DNA from 2 places in the Rothia sp. HMSC073B08 genome. Region 1 is predicted to be linked to the other one. Evidence: predicted binding sites of a transcription regulator. Region 1 holds the regulator's gene; the other holds the start of a gene.
The links. The regulator LexA, encoded in region 1, represses DNA repair genes until DNA is damaged. The targets are predictions, from matches to a motif close to TCGAACANNTGTTCGA.
Positions count from the first base shown of each region.

Region 1 (5,318 bases):
CAGCTGATCGGGCACAGCGGTTACGATCACGTCCGCCCCCGCATCCTGAAGAAGCTTCACCAAGGCGCCACGAGTTCCGGGTTCCCCCAAAACAGCAACCACAGGACGAGCAGTCTGAGCATTCTGTACAGATTCAGTTTCCTGTGCAGATTCAATTTCGGTGAGTGTGGGTTCAACGGGAACAGGCATCGGTGCGCTCCTATTTCATAGGCTCAAGAATTCGGCTCAAGCGCTCTAGCTTGAGAGATGAAGGATTCGGAGTCAAGACATCAACCTCATGCAGAAGCCAACCACACACGGGTCCGTACTTAGCGCTGAGTCTGAGGGATTTCCAGACGCTGACCGGCATCAACAGAGGTGCTGGTCAACGAGTTCAACTCCATAATACGAACCACAGTATCACGGGTGTCACCTTGCGGATTCACCGCCTGAGCAATATCCCACAGGGTCTCGCCGTGCTTGACCACAATGACGGTTCGAGTCACCGAAGCGTTCTCCACGGAGGCAGAAGCCGCCGGGCCAAAGAAGCTAATAGCGCCGAGCACAATCAGTGCCGCCAAGGTCAGCAGAGGCAGGCCCTTCAGAAAACCGCGCACAGTGCCAAGACGACGAATAGAACCGGGAACCGAGCGCAGAAGCTCGCCGCCCTTAGCCAGAAGAACACTCTTCGCACTAGGCGCCTGAGCCGCAGAAGATGCCTGAGTAGAAACAACAGGGGTAGAAACGGCGGGAGCGTGAGCGGGCTGAGCCTCCTGCGCGGGACGGGGTGCATGAGCCGCACGAGAAGAGCGAACAGACTGCGAAGACGCAGGCACACGAGAACGCCCCTGCACGGTGCTGGCGGACACGGTGCTGGCGGACGCTGTGCGGGCGGGGTGAAGTACCACCAAACCTGCCGGAAGGTGTGCAGAAGTGCCGTGAGAAGCAATAGGTGCTGCAGTAGTCATTGTGGTTCCTTTCTCTCAGCTCGCCCGGGGTTGCCCCGCGGGTCTAGCAATGCCGAGCGATACCCGCTCGGAGGTCCTAGTTGAGTGATAACTATGGAGTGGTGATTGTTAGGCGATAACTATTGGGTAGCTAGTCCCTAGTAGTTAGGTCAGAGCATTCGGATGCACCGGGTTGATTTGGGTACCCCAGTTTTGAGCCCCCCATCCCCCGCGCTCTCTCTTCGCCAGATGCTTCCTAGAGCATCCGAGGTAGATCATGCGAAGAGAGAGGCAGAGGATTCGAATACATTCGAACACTCATTCGCTCTCGTCTCCCGGAAGACTCCGGGTCGAATCTTCGAATATTTTTCGAACATTCGCCCGCAAATCCCGAATTTCAGGAGAGATTCAAGAGTATATACGAACTCTTGTTCTAAAGTCTAGCAGAGATGTGCTAAAAATTTCTTCGAGTTTCGAAGAAAAAATCTAGAATATTTGTTTGAGTTTTTCGGTGCAGTGTTCTACACTGGTGTCAAGAGACGTTCCACACGCTCCTGATGAGTCCTACTCACAGCAGGTTTCTGTACCCGTTACAGCTTGGTTCTGTATCGAATGCAGGTGCTGCTGGCTGAGTTTTATAGGGCGGAGGCGCATACTCGTTGCCTGTGTATCGCTTCGGTATCGCTTCGGCACGGATAGAATTCCTCCACCCCCTGACGAGATAAGACCCATTTCGGCAGAACCAAAAAATTTTTAGGACACCATCAGAAAACGTGTGAAGCACCCATCCGTGCCCCGACCGGGATACAAGGTCGGAGTACAGACCGAAGGAAAAGAAATGGCAACAGCACCCCGTCCGGCGCTGACCGCGCGCCAGCAGAAGATTCTTGACGCGATCCGCACCGAGATTGAACAAAAGGGTTACCCGCCGTCCATGCGCCAGATTGGTGACATGGTGGGTCTTGCGTCCCTATCCTCGGTCACTCACCAGCTTGGTCGCCTCGAGACTATGGGCTATATTCGCCGCGATCCCAAGCTCCCCCGCGCCATTGAGGTGCTGGATGAGAACGGCGTCGGCATCCACGGTAGCTCCTCCTCGTCCCTGCCCGAGCTGCCGAACTTCGAAGTTGGCGATGAGGACCTCGTACCCGTTCCCCTGGTTGGACGAATTGCAGCGGGCGGTCCCATCACTGCCGAGCAGTCCGTGGAGGATGTGCTCGCCCTGCCCCGCCAGTTGGTCGGTAACGGCAAGCTGTTCATGCTCAAGGTCAAGGGCGATTCCATGATTGACGCCGCAATCTGCGACGGCGACTGGGTGGTTGTCCGCGAGCAGCACACCGCGGACAACGGCGATATCGTTGCTGCTCTGCTCGACGATGAAGCAACCGTGAAGGTGTTCCGTCAGGTCGACGGCCACACCTGGCTCATGCCGCGCAACTCCAACTACGAGCCGATTATGGGCGACCGCGCAACCGTCATGGGTAAGGTCGTCTCCGTGCTGCGTAGTCTCTAAAAGATGCAGTCTCTAGAGACATAACCGCTAGGCTTTTAGCTCTATATAAAAATCACCCCGGTGACACGTGAATGTTCACGTGTCACCAGGGTGATTTCTATATTTCCAAAGCGGAAGGTGCGGTGCAGCCAGGAATGGAATCCACCCGAGCTAACGCTCAATACTCGCCGAAAGACGAGCCAGCGCGCCAATTACGGCTGCCTTATTCTGGGTCGACCACATCGGCGGCATAGCCTTCATCAAGAAACCGCCGTAACGCTTGGTTGCTACACGAGAATCCAGCACAGCCACCACGCCGCGGTCAGACACCGAACGGATTAGGCGACCGGCGCCCTGCGCCATACGAATCGCCGCGTGGTGAGCAGAAACCGCCATAAAGCCGTTACCGCGGTGACGGTTCACTGCCTCCGTACGAGCCTGCGCAATCGGGTCATCCGGGCGGGGGAACGGGATGCGGTCCATCACCACCAGGCGGCAAGAGTCACCGGGAACGTCCACGCCCTGCCACAGGCTCATCGTGCCGAACAGGCACGAATCGACGTCCTCGCTGAACTCTTCCACCAGAGCCTTGAGCGAAGACTCGCCCTGCAGAAGAATGTTCAGGTCGCTGTGCTCACGCATGTATTCGGCGGCACGCTCGGCGGCACGCTTCGAGGAGAACAGGCCCAGGGCACCGCCTTCCGACGCCTCGCACAGCTCACGCAGACGCTCCAGCTGACCTTCATGCACACCGAATCCCGGAGGTTTCAAATCCCCGGCGACGTACATGATGCCCTGCTTGCGGTAGTCGAAAGGCGAACCTACGTCGATGCTCGTCCAGCGCGGCGCGCCCTCACCCTGCAGTCCCAGGGCACCGGCGGCAACGTCAAAAGAGTCACCCACTGTCAGGGTCGCACTCGTCAGAATCACGGTGCGGTCAGCGAACAGACCGTCACGTAGCTGCAAACCGACGCTCAAGGGGGCGATGTTCAGGGTCGCCGGGTCGGTATCGGAAGCAGCCACATAGCGGCCGTTCTCCCAACCACCCTGACGAGAAATCCACAGCACGTCCTGCTCGCCCGAAGCCTCCAGGATGCGGCTACTCATATCGTGTACCTCAGAGACACGCGAGCGCGCCATCTGCAGGCCGGCGTCAACGTCCTGACCGTCCGGTTTGGTATCGGACAGGGCGGTGCGGGCGGCATCGTTGACCGCAGAAATAGCAGTCAAAAGGCGACCGTCCAGGCCCTTCAGCAGGCCTTCGGCAAGACCCTCGAACGCGGTCTCCAAGGTGCCGGCAGCCATTTCCAATGCGCCGGAATCAGCCTTCGAATGCTTCTTTACGCTACGCGCCGCACGGCGAACCATCGCAACCGTCAAAGAACCAGACACGGCACCGGTCACGCGGTCCACCAGCTCATGAGCCTCATCAATAATGACCGTCTCATGTTCGGGCAGAACCTTCATGCCCTCGAAAGCGTTAATCGCCAGCAGGGCGTGGTTCGTGATGACGATATCAGCTTCAGCGGCACGGCTACGCGCCATCTCGCTAAAGCACTCTTCCACCAGCGGGCAGCGGCGGCCCAGACACTCGGCGGCGCTCACCGATACCTGAGCCCATGCGCGGTCAGAGACGCCGGGCTTCAGCTCGTCACGGTCGCCGGTCTCCGTGCGGTCGGCCCACTCGCGCAGGCGCACCACTTCCTCACCCACGCGGGAGGTCGAAGAAGGCATGTCAAAGAGAGCATCCGGCTCGTCTTCCGGGTAGCCGCCCTCCAGCTTGTGCAGGCAGAGGTAGTTATTGCGGCCCTTGAGCAGAGCCACCTGCGCCTGCGATTCAGGGCGCGGCTCCAGCGCTTGTAGAAGACGCGGAATATCGCGGTTCACGATCTGCGCCTGCAGGGCAAGGGTCGCCGTCGCAACCACAATCGGCTGGTCCGACTCCCCCACCCGCGCCAGGGCAGGAACCAGGTAGCCCAGGGACTTACCGGTACCGGTACCCGCCTGGACCAGCAGGTGACGCTGCAGTTCAAGAGCCTGCGCCACATGCGCCGCCATGGTGCGCTGACCGGCACGATTCTGACCGCCAGTGGCGGCAACCGCCTCATCCAGCAGGGTCAGGGCGTCCTTCGCACCGGGCAGGGTCTCAAGCTCCTGCCCGGTAAATCGGGTGCCGTCGGTTGCCGGTTCGGGTGCAGTTCCCGGGGCGTTTTTAGGCGCGTTGATGCTCTCGGTCACGCTCATCCGCCCTTAGAGAGCCTCAGAGGTAGAGGGCTGCTCGGAAACAGATGCGGTCGCTTCAGCCAGGGCGTGTGCCTCCGCAAGTTCCTCTTCCAGAACCTCCAGCAGGTCGCCCTCCAGCACATACTCGGACAGTTCGGAGGCGACATCCTCACGAACCAGCGCCACCACGAAGGTGCCGTCCGATACGAAATCGGTGCTCTTAATTTCGGCGTCCCACTCGTGCAGGCGCGAAATAATCTCACCGTGCGAGTACGGAATCAGCAGCTTCACCTCAATGGAGGGGCGCGGAATGGTGTCCGCAATCTTCTGCTTCAGCTCCTCAATACCCTCACCGGTACGCGCCGAAACAATCACGTGCTCCGGCTCGCGCTGGCGCATACGCTCCAGCACGAACGGGTCGGCGGCATCCGCCTTATTCAGCACAATGATCTCGGGGATATGGCGGGCGTCGACCTCCGCGATGACCTCGCGGACAGCACGAATCTGCCCCTCCGGGTCCGGGTGCGAAGCATCCACCACGTGCAGGATAACGTCAGCGTCAGCGACCTCTTCCAGGGTGGAGCGGAACGCCTCCACCAGCTGGGTCGGCAGCGAACGCACGAAACCCACCGTGTCAGAGAGGGTGTAGCCGATACCGTCCGGAGTCTGAGCCTTAC
Region 1 is NZ_KV811046.1:20,785-26,102, forward strand. Features, by position in the region: gene HMPREF2884_RS00505 (type 1 glutamine amidotransferase family protein) at 1-189, opposite strand, end outside; gene HMPREF2884_RS08955 (LysM peptidoglycan-binding domain-containing protein) at 309-947, opposite strand; gene lexA (transcriptional repressor LexA) at 1,765-2,439, shown strand; gene HMPREF2884_RS00520 (ATP-dependent DNA helicase) at 2,590-4,662, opposite strand; gene hflX (GTPase HflX) at 4,669-5,318, opposite strand, start outside.

Region 2 (5,318 bases), on a different contig from region 1:
CTGCGCCACAAAGCTTTGGGCGTATTCGGCATCGTCAATGAGTTTTGCAGCCTCGAACTTATCGAGCAGCGGCTCAATGAGCTCCGCGTCGAATCCTTCTGCCTGGAGCTTCTTACGCAGCTGACCTCGGGTTTTTGCCGAGTACGCCAGCTGGTTGTACACGATGGTTTTAGCGCGCGTGTAGGGGTCTGTTTCTTCCGCGGCTCGGGCGGCACGTACCTTCTGCTTCCAGGAGGTCACAGCGCCTTCCGCCTGTGAGGAAGCGCTTCCCTTCTGAAAACCGCGTGTCGGAGAACCGCCCTTTGGGGATCCAGCCGAAGCGGCACGGCGCTTTCCGGTACCGTCGCCCTGCGCCTCCTCCTCGGCAATACCGCGAATGAGTGCTTCTTCGGCGGGGGTGAGTTCTTCGTTCAAGCTACTTCCCTCCCTAAATAGGTTGCTCCCCGAGCCGCGGCCCGCAGGACTCTTGCGGGTTTCCTCGTCGTCACTTCGAGCCCCGAAGGCGGGCGCGTAGGGCGAACGGCTCCGCATTTTCTCTTGCTGCGCCGCACTCATGCGGCGGAACCCACGCTTGTAGTCGGTGTTCTTGGAGGCACGCGAAGACTTGCGTTTCTTCTGCTTAGCCCGCTGAGCGGCTTGCCTCTCGATCTCTTCCTTCTCTTCGGCAGTGAGCCCCGATCCGATGGAGGCGGCACCCGCTCGACTCATACGGCCAGCCGCCATAGGGCGCGGCTCGGCACCGCCGGGGGTGAAGGCACGAATGGGCGCTTCGTCAATGGAGACGGCGGGCAGGTTCGGGTCAACGAGCAGGCTGCGGCGCGGCGATTCGCCGCCTTCCTCAGAACTGCCATCTTCAAAGTTGGCGGGCACAGCCTGCAGGGGCAGCTCGGGTACGCGGAACTCCCCGGCGTAGTCGCCGCCGTTATCGCGGGCGATGCTTTCTTCAACAAAGCCGTGCGCGGCGGGGTGCCAGTCCGGGAACTCCTCAGCGGATACCGAATCCGCGGCCCTGTTCCGCACCCACTTTTTGGGTGCGTTTTCTGTGGCCGCTGACTTCTTCTTAGGCGCTGGCTTCTTCTTATGTGCGAGCTTTTCAGCCTGCCGCGCTTTCGGCTTGGGTTTCTGGGGTGCGGTTTCTTGGCCCCCACGCTGCTCCGCTATCGCTTCTGCGGGTGCCGCTTCGTCCGAGGGTACCCAATATTCCCCTGCATAATATTCCCCTGCGTACTCTGTTTCAGGGTACAAAGGCTCTGCCAGATACGGAGGTTCATCCTCGTAGGGAGGCTCGTCAGGGTATGGAGGCTCATCTTCATACGGGGGCTCTCCAACAATAGGAGGCGCAACGTCAGGAAACGCAACAGCAGGAGGCGCCTCCCAGCTGAGGGTAGGCTCCGCCAGGGCGGCGGGCACCTCAAAATTGAGCGCCTCGAAGCCGCCTACCTCAACCGGCGGGGCTGCAGGTTCAAAGGAAATAGCAGACTCAAAGGAAACAGAGGCTGAGAATACAGAATCACCAAGCACTGAGGAACCGAAGTGCGGTTCGGTCGCATCCAGCGCCGCAAAACCGGCGTCGCCATCACGCGCGCTGTTTCGCTCACGCTCTTCATGACCGTTCTGTTCCGTCAGGCGCTGTTCCGTCATGCGCTGTTCCGTCATGTTCAGTTCCTCCTCTCCCCTGTGTTGGTTCGCTTGGTGGCCCGTGCGCCGGGCTATACGGCGCTCCCCCATTGTAACGAGGCGTTGTCCCGGCGCCCCCGATACTCCCCTTAATGCGCGCCCGTTAACGTGCTTCTTCCGTTAACGACAGATTGCCGTGCACCGTGCGGAATGCACAGCACACGGCAATCAGTCGTGGCGTTAGCAAGAAGCTACGCGGGCGGGTTTAGAACTCCTCAGCCAGCTCGTCCAGCGGGTCGTTACCCTCGGACTCAGCAGCTGCCTGCTCGTCAGCTTCTTCCTCAATGATGCCCAGCTTCACCAGAACCTTGTACTGCAGTTCCTCGGTGAGCTCGGGGTTGTCCTTGAGCAGCTTACGAACGTTCTCGCGGCCCTGGCCCAGCTGCTCACCGTCGTAGGTGAACCATGCGCCGGACTTCTTGACGATGTCGTTCTCCACCGCCAGGTCCAGGATGCCGCCCTCAACGGAGATGCCCTCACCGTAGAGGATGTCGAACTCAGCCTGCTTGAAGGGCGGAGCCATCTTATTCTTCACGATCTTGGCGCGGGTGCGGTTACCGATCGGGTTAGCGCCGTCCTTGAGGGTCTCAATGCGGCGGATGTCGATACGGACCGAAGCGTAGAACTTCAGCGCCTTACCACCGGTGGTGGTTTCGGGAGAGCCGAAGAAGACACCAATCTTCTCACGCAGCTGGTTGATGAAGATTGCGGTGGTGCCGGTTGCGGAGAGGCGACCGGTAATCTTACGCAGAGCCTGGCTCATGAGGCGAGCCTGCAGACCCACGTGGGAGTCACCCATGTCGCCTTCAATTTCGGCGCGGGGTACCAGCGCGGCAACGGAGTCGACGACCACGATATCAACGGCGCCGGAACCAACCAGCATGTCCATGATTTCCAGTGCCTGCTCACCGGTGTCGGGCTGAGAGACCAGCAGCTGGTCAATGTCCACGCCCAGCTTAGCCGCGTAAATCGGGTCCAGCGCGTGCTCGGCGTCGATGAATGCTGCCACGCCGCCTGCCTTCTGAACGTTCGCTACAGCGTGCAGCGCAACGGTGGTCTTACCGGAGGACTCGGGACCGTAAATCTCGATGACGCGACCGCGGGGCAGACCGCCAATACCCAGAGCGGCATCCAGGGCGATAGCGCCGGTGGAGATAACCTCGGTCTTGGTGATTTCCTTATCACCCAGGCGCATGACTGCACCCTTGCCGTAGTTCTTGTCGATCTGTGCCATCACGGCTTCAAGTGCCTTGGCGCGACCCTCTTCGGGAACGCGAGCTACGCTCTGAGACTTGGTGTTCTTAGCCACGGTAGTACCTCGTTCTTTGTGTTGTCAGTGGTTGACGGGAGTAATGTTTCTTCGGAATCGGTGGGACTCGTGATCGAGACCTTGAAGGTTTTGGCCTACCGGTTCCTTCTGAGACTACTCTAGGGTCACAGCCTGACAGGATAAGGCCATTTTTTAAAATCTGTGGAAAACTTTGAAGATTTTTCCGAAAAATTCCTGATGTGGAAAAGTCTAGCACGAGTCGAACAAAATTACGACCCGGTTTCGAATAAATCGGATAGGGTTTCGGCATATATTTTCGAAAAACCCCGAAATCTCGACTAATTATTCGAAAATACCTCCCGCGCAGGCGCTAGCACTCGAACACGCGGCAGGCCCCACCCCTATGCTAGAACACGCCAGACTTACCGACTAGCGCAACGGCTCCTTATCGGGACCCAGGCGGCGCTCCTGCGGAATCTCCTGCTCCTCACAGATCGCAAGCCACACATCCTTCGGGTTAACGCCCTGGTCCAGCGCCTCCGCAGCGGTCACATGACCCAGCGCGCCCAGCACCAAATCACGCGCCAGCACCGGAGCATACCCGGCACCGAACTCATACTCCATGCACGCCCAAAATTCGCTCAGCTTCACAAGCACTCCTTACGCTTCACTGCTAGTTCGCTTCATAATTCGTCACATCACCCACATCTCGCCCGAGAGCAACCCCCAGAATAAACCGAGAGTAAAGCCAGAATAAGCGATGCCGCACACCCCCACTTTACGGGGATGCACGGCATCGCTTCACGTTTAGCGCGGCATGTGCCGCCTCTCGTTACTTCGAGAGAATGTAGTAATCGCTCTTGTACTGCTCAGACATCTCAGCCGGAACAGTATCCGGAATCTGAACGCCCTCGAGAACCGCCATACGGTCGGCAACCTCACGCAGCATCTGGGACATCGGAATGTCCAGAGCCTGGCAAATCCACGCCAGCAGTTCGGAGGAAGCTTCCTTCTGACCGCGCTCAACTTCGCTCAGGTAACCGAGGGAAACACGGGCACGCTGGGAAACCTCGCGCAGGGTGCGGCCCTGACGCTGGCGAACATCGCGAAGAACCTCACCGATTGCCTGTCGCAGGGGAACAACCTTAGCTTCCTCAACGACCGGGGCGACCTGTCGGGGGGTCTCCTCGATTTCCTTCCACTTAGTAATGCCATTAATCGATACGCGCTGCTTAGCCATGAGCTTCTATATCACTTTCCTGAGTAGGTATTCCCGACCTGCGGGACTGTACAGAGTTAAGCCTAACTGATTTTTGGAGCGTGAGCTAGGGGCCCCGCCATTTTCGTCCTCTTCTTACGGCTTGTATCTATTCAAACAGGCGAACCTATGCCTTTATTCCTGTGGAGCTGAAAGAACCCTGTGAATATATTTGAACCGTAAATTTTTTTAGGTAGGCGCCGCACCGACGACGACACAGCCGTTCCAGGCGCCGCACAGCCCGGCACGCTACGCCAGCTCGTCCTTCAGAACCCCACCGGCGCCGCCGCGCACCGCACGCGCCAGCAAAGCAATCGCATCCGCGCTCGCCGCCGCACGAATCTGCGCCCGATCTCCCGAATAGTGGCGCTCAAACACCTCAGAACCGCCAGGGGAACACACGCCGATATAGACCGTACCCACCGGCTGGCCATCCGCAGGATCAGGACCGGCAACACCCGTGGTAGACACCGCATAATCGGCACCGCACACACGCGCCGCACCGACCGCCATCTGCACCGCCACCGCAGGATGCACCGCACCCTCACGCGCCAGCAGCTGAGCGTCCACGCCCAGCACCTGAGCCTTCACCTCGTAGGCATAGGAAATCACGCCGCCGCGGTAATACGCGGATGCGCCCGGCACCGTACAAATCGCGCCGCCCACATCCCCGCCGGTCAGCGACTCAGCTGTAGCCACCAGCACCGGGCCCTCCTGGGCGGCGCGCAACTGCACCGCATCACGTAGCAACAGCGCCGCCGCCTCCGGGGTACCGGAGAAAACCTCAGCGGAGGAAAGCTCAGAGGACAGAGCATCTTCAAGTACGAGGGGAACCATTATTCTCTCCTTTCAGCGGCGAACCACCGCCCAAAACCTCACGCGGCACACAACGCACCGCAGGTACAGCGAAGGGGAGTAGCACACGCCACTCCCCTCGCCTCTAATGACCGCCGCCCTGGGAGGCCTGAGCCTGCAACCAGTTACGACGCAAAATATACGCATCACGCACATACACCAGGCCGGTCCACACGGTAATCGCGGTGACCGCGCCCATCAGAACCCAACCAGGAATCAGCCAGCCAAGACCCAGCTGGCCCAGCGGCAGAAGCATCA
Region 2 is NZ_KV811087.1:163,892-169,209, reverse strand. Features, by position in the region: gene HMPREF2884_RS08925 (regulatory protein RecX) at 1-1,656, opposite strand, end outside; gene recA (recombinase RecA) at 1,883-2,986, opposite strand; gene HMPREF2884_RS08915 (DUF3046 domain-containing protein) at 3,377-3,598, opposite strand; gene HMPREF2884_RS08910 (helix-turn-helix domain-containing protein) at 3,780-4,187, opposite strand; gene HMPREF2884_RS08905 (CinA family protein) at 4,455-5,045, opposite strand; gene pgsA (CDP-diacylglycerol--glycerol-3-phosphate 3-phosphatidyltransferase) at 5,146-5,318, opposite strand, start outside.
Region 2: a site for LexA is predicted at 3,207-3,222, ahead of recA (recombinase RecA). Genes of this name have one in related genera too.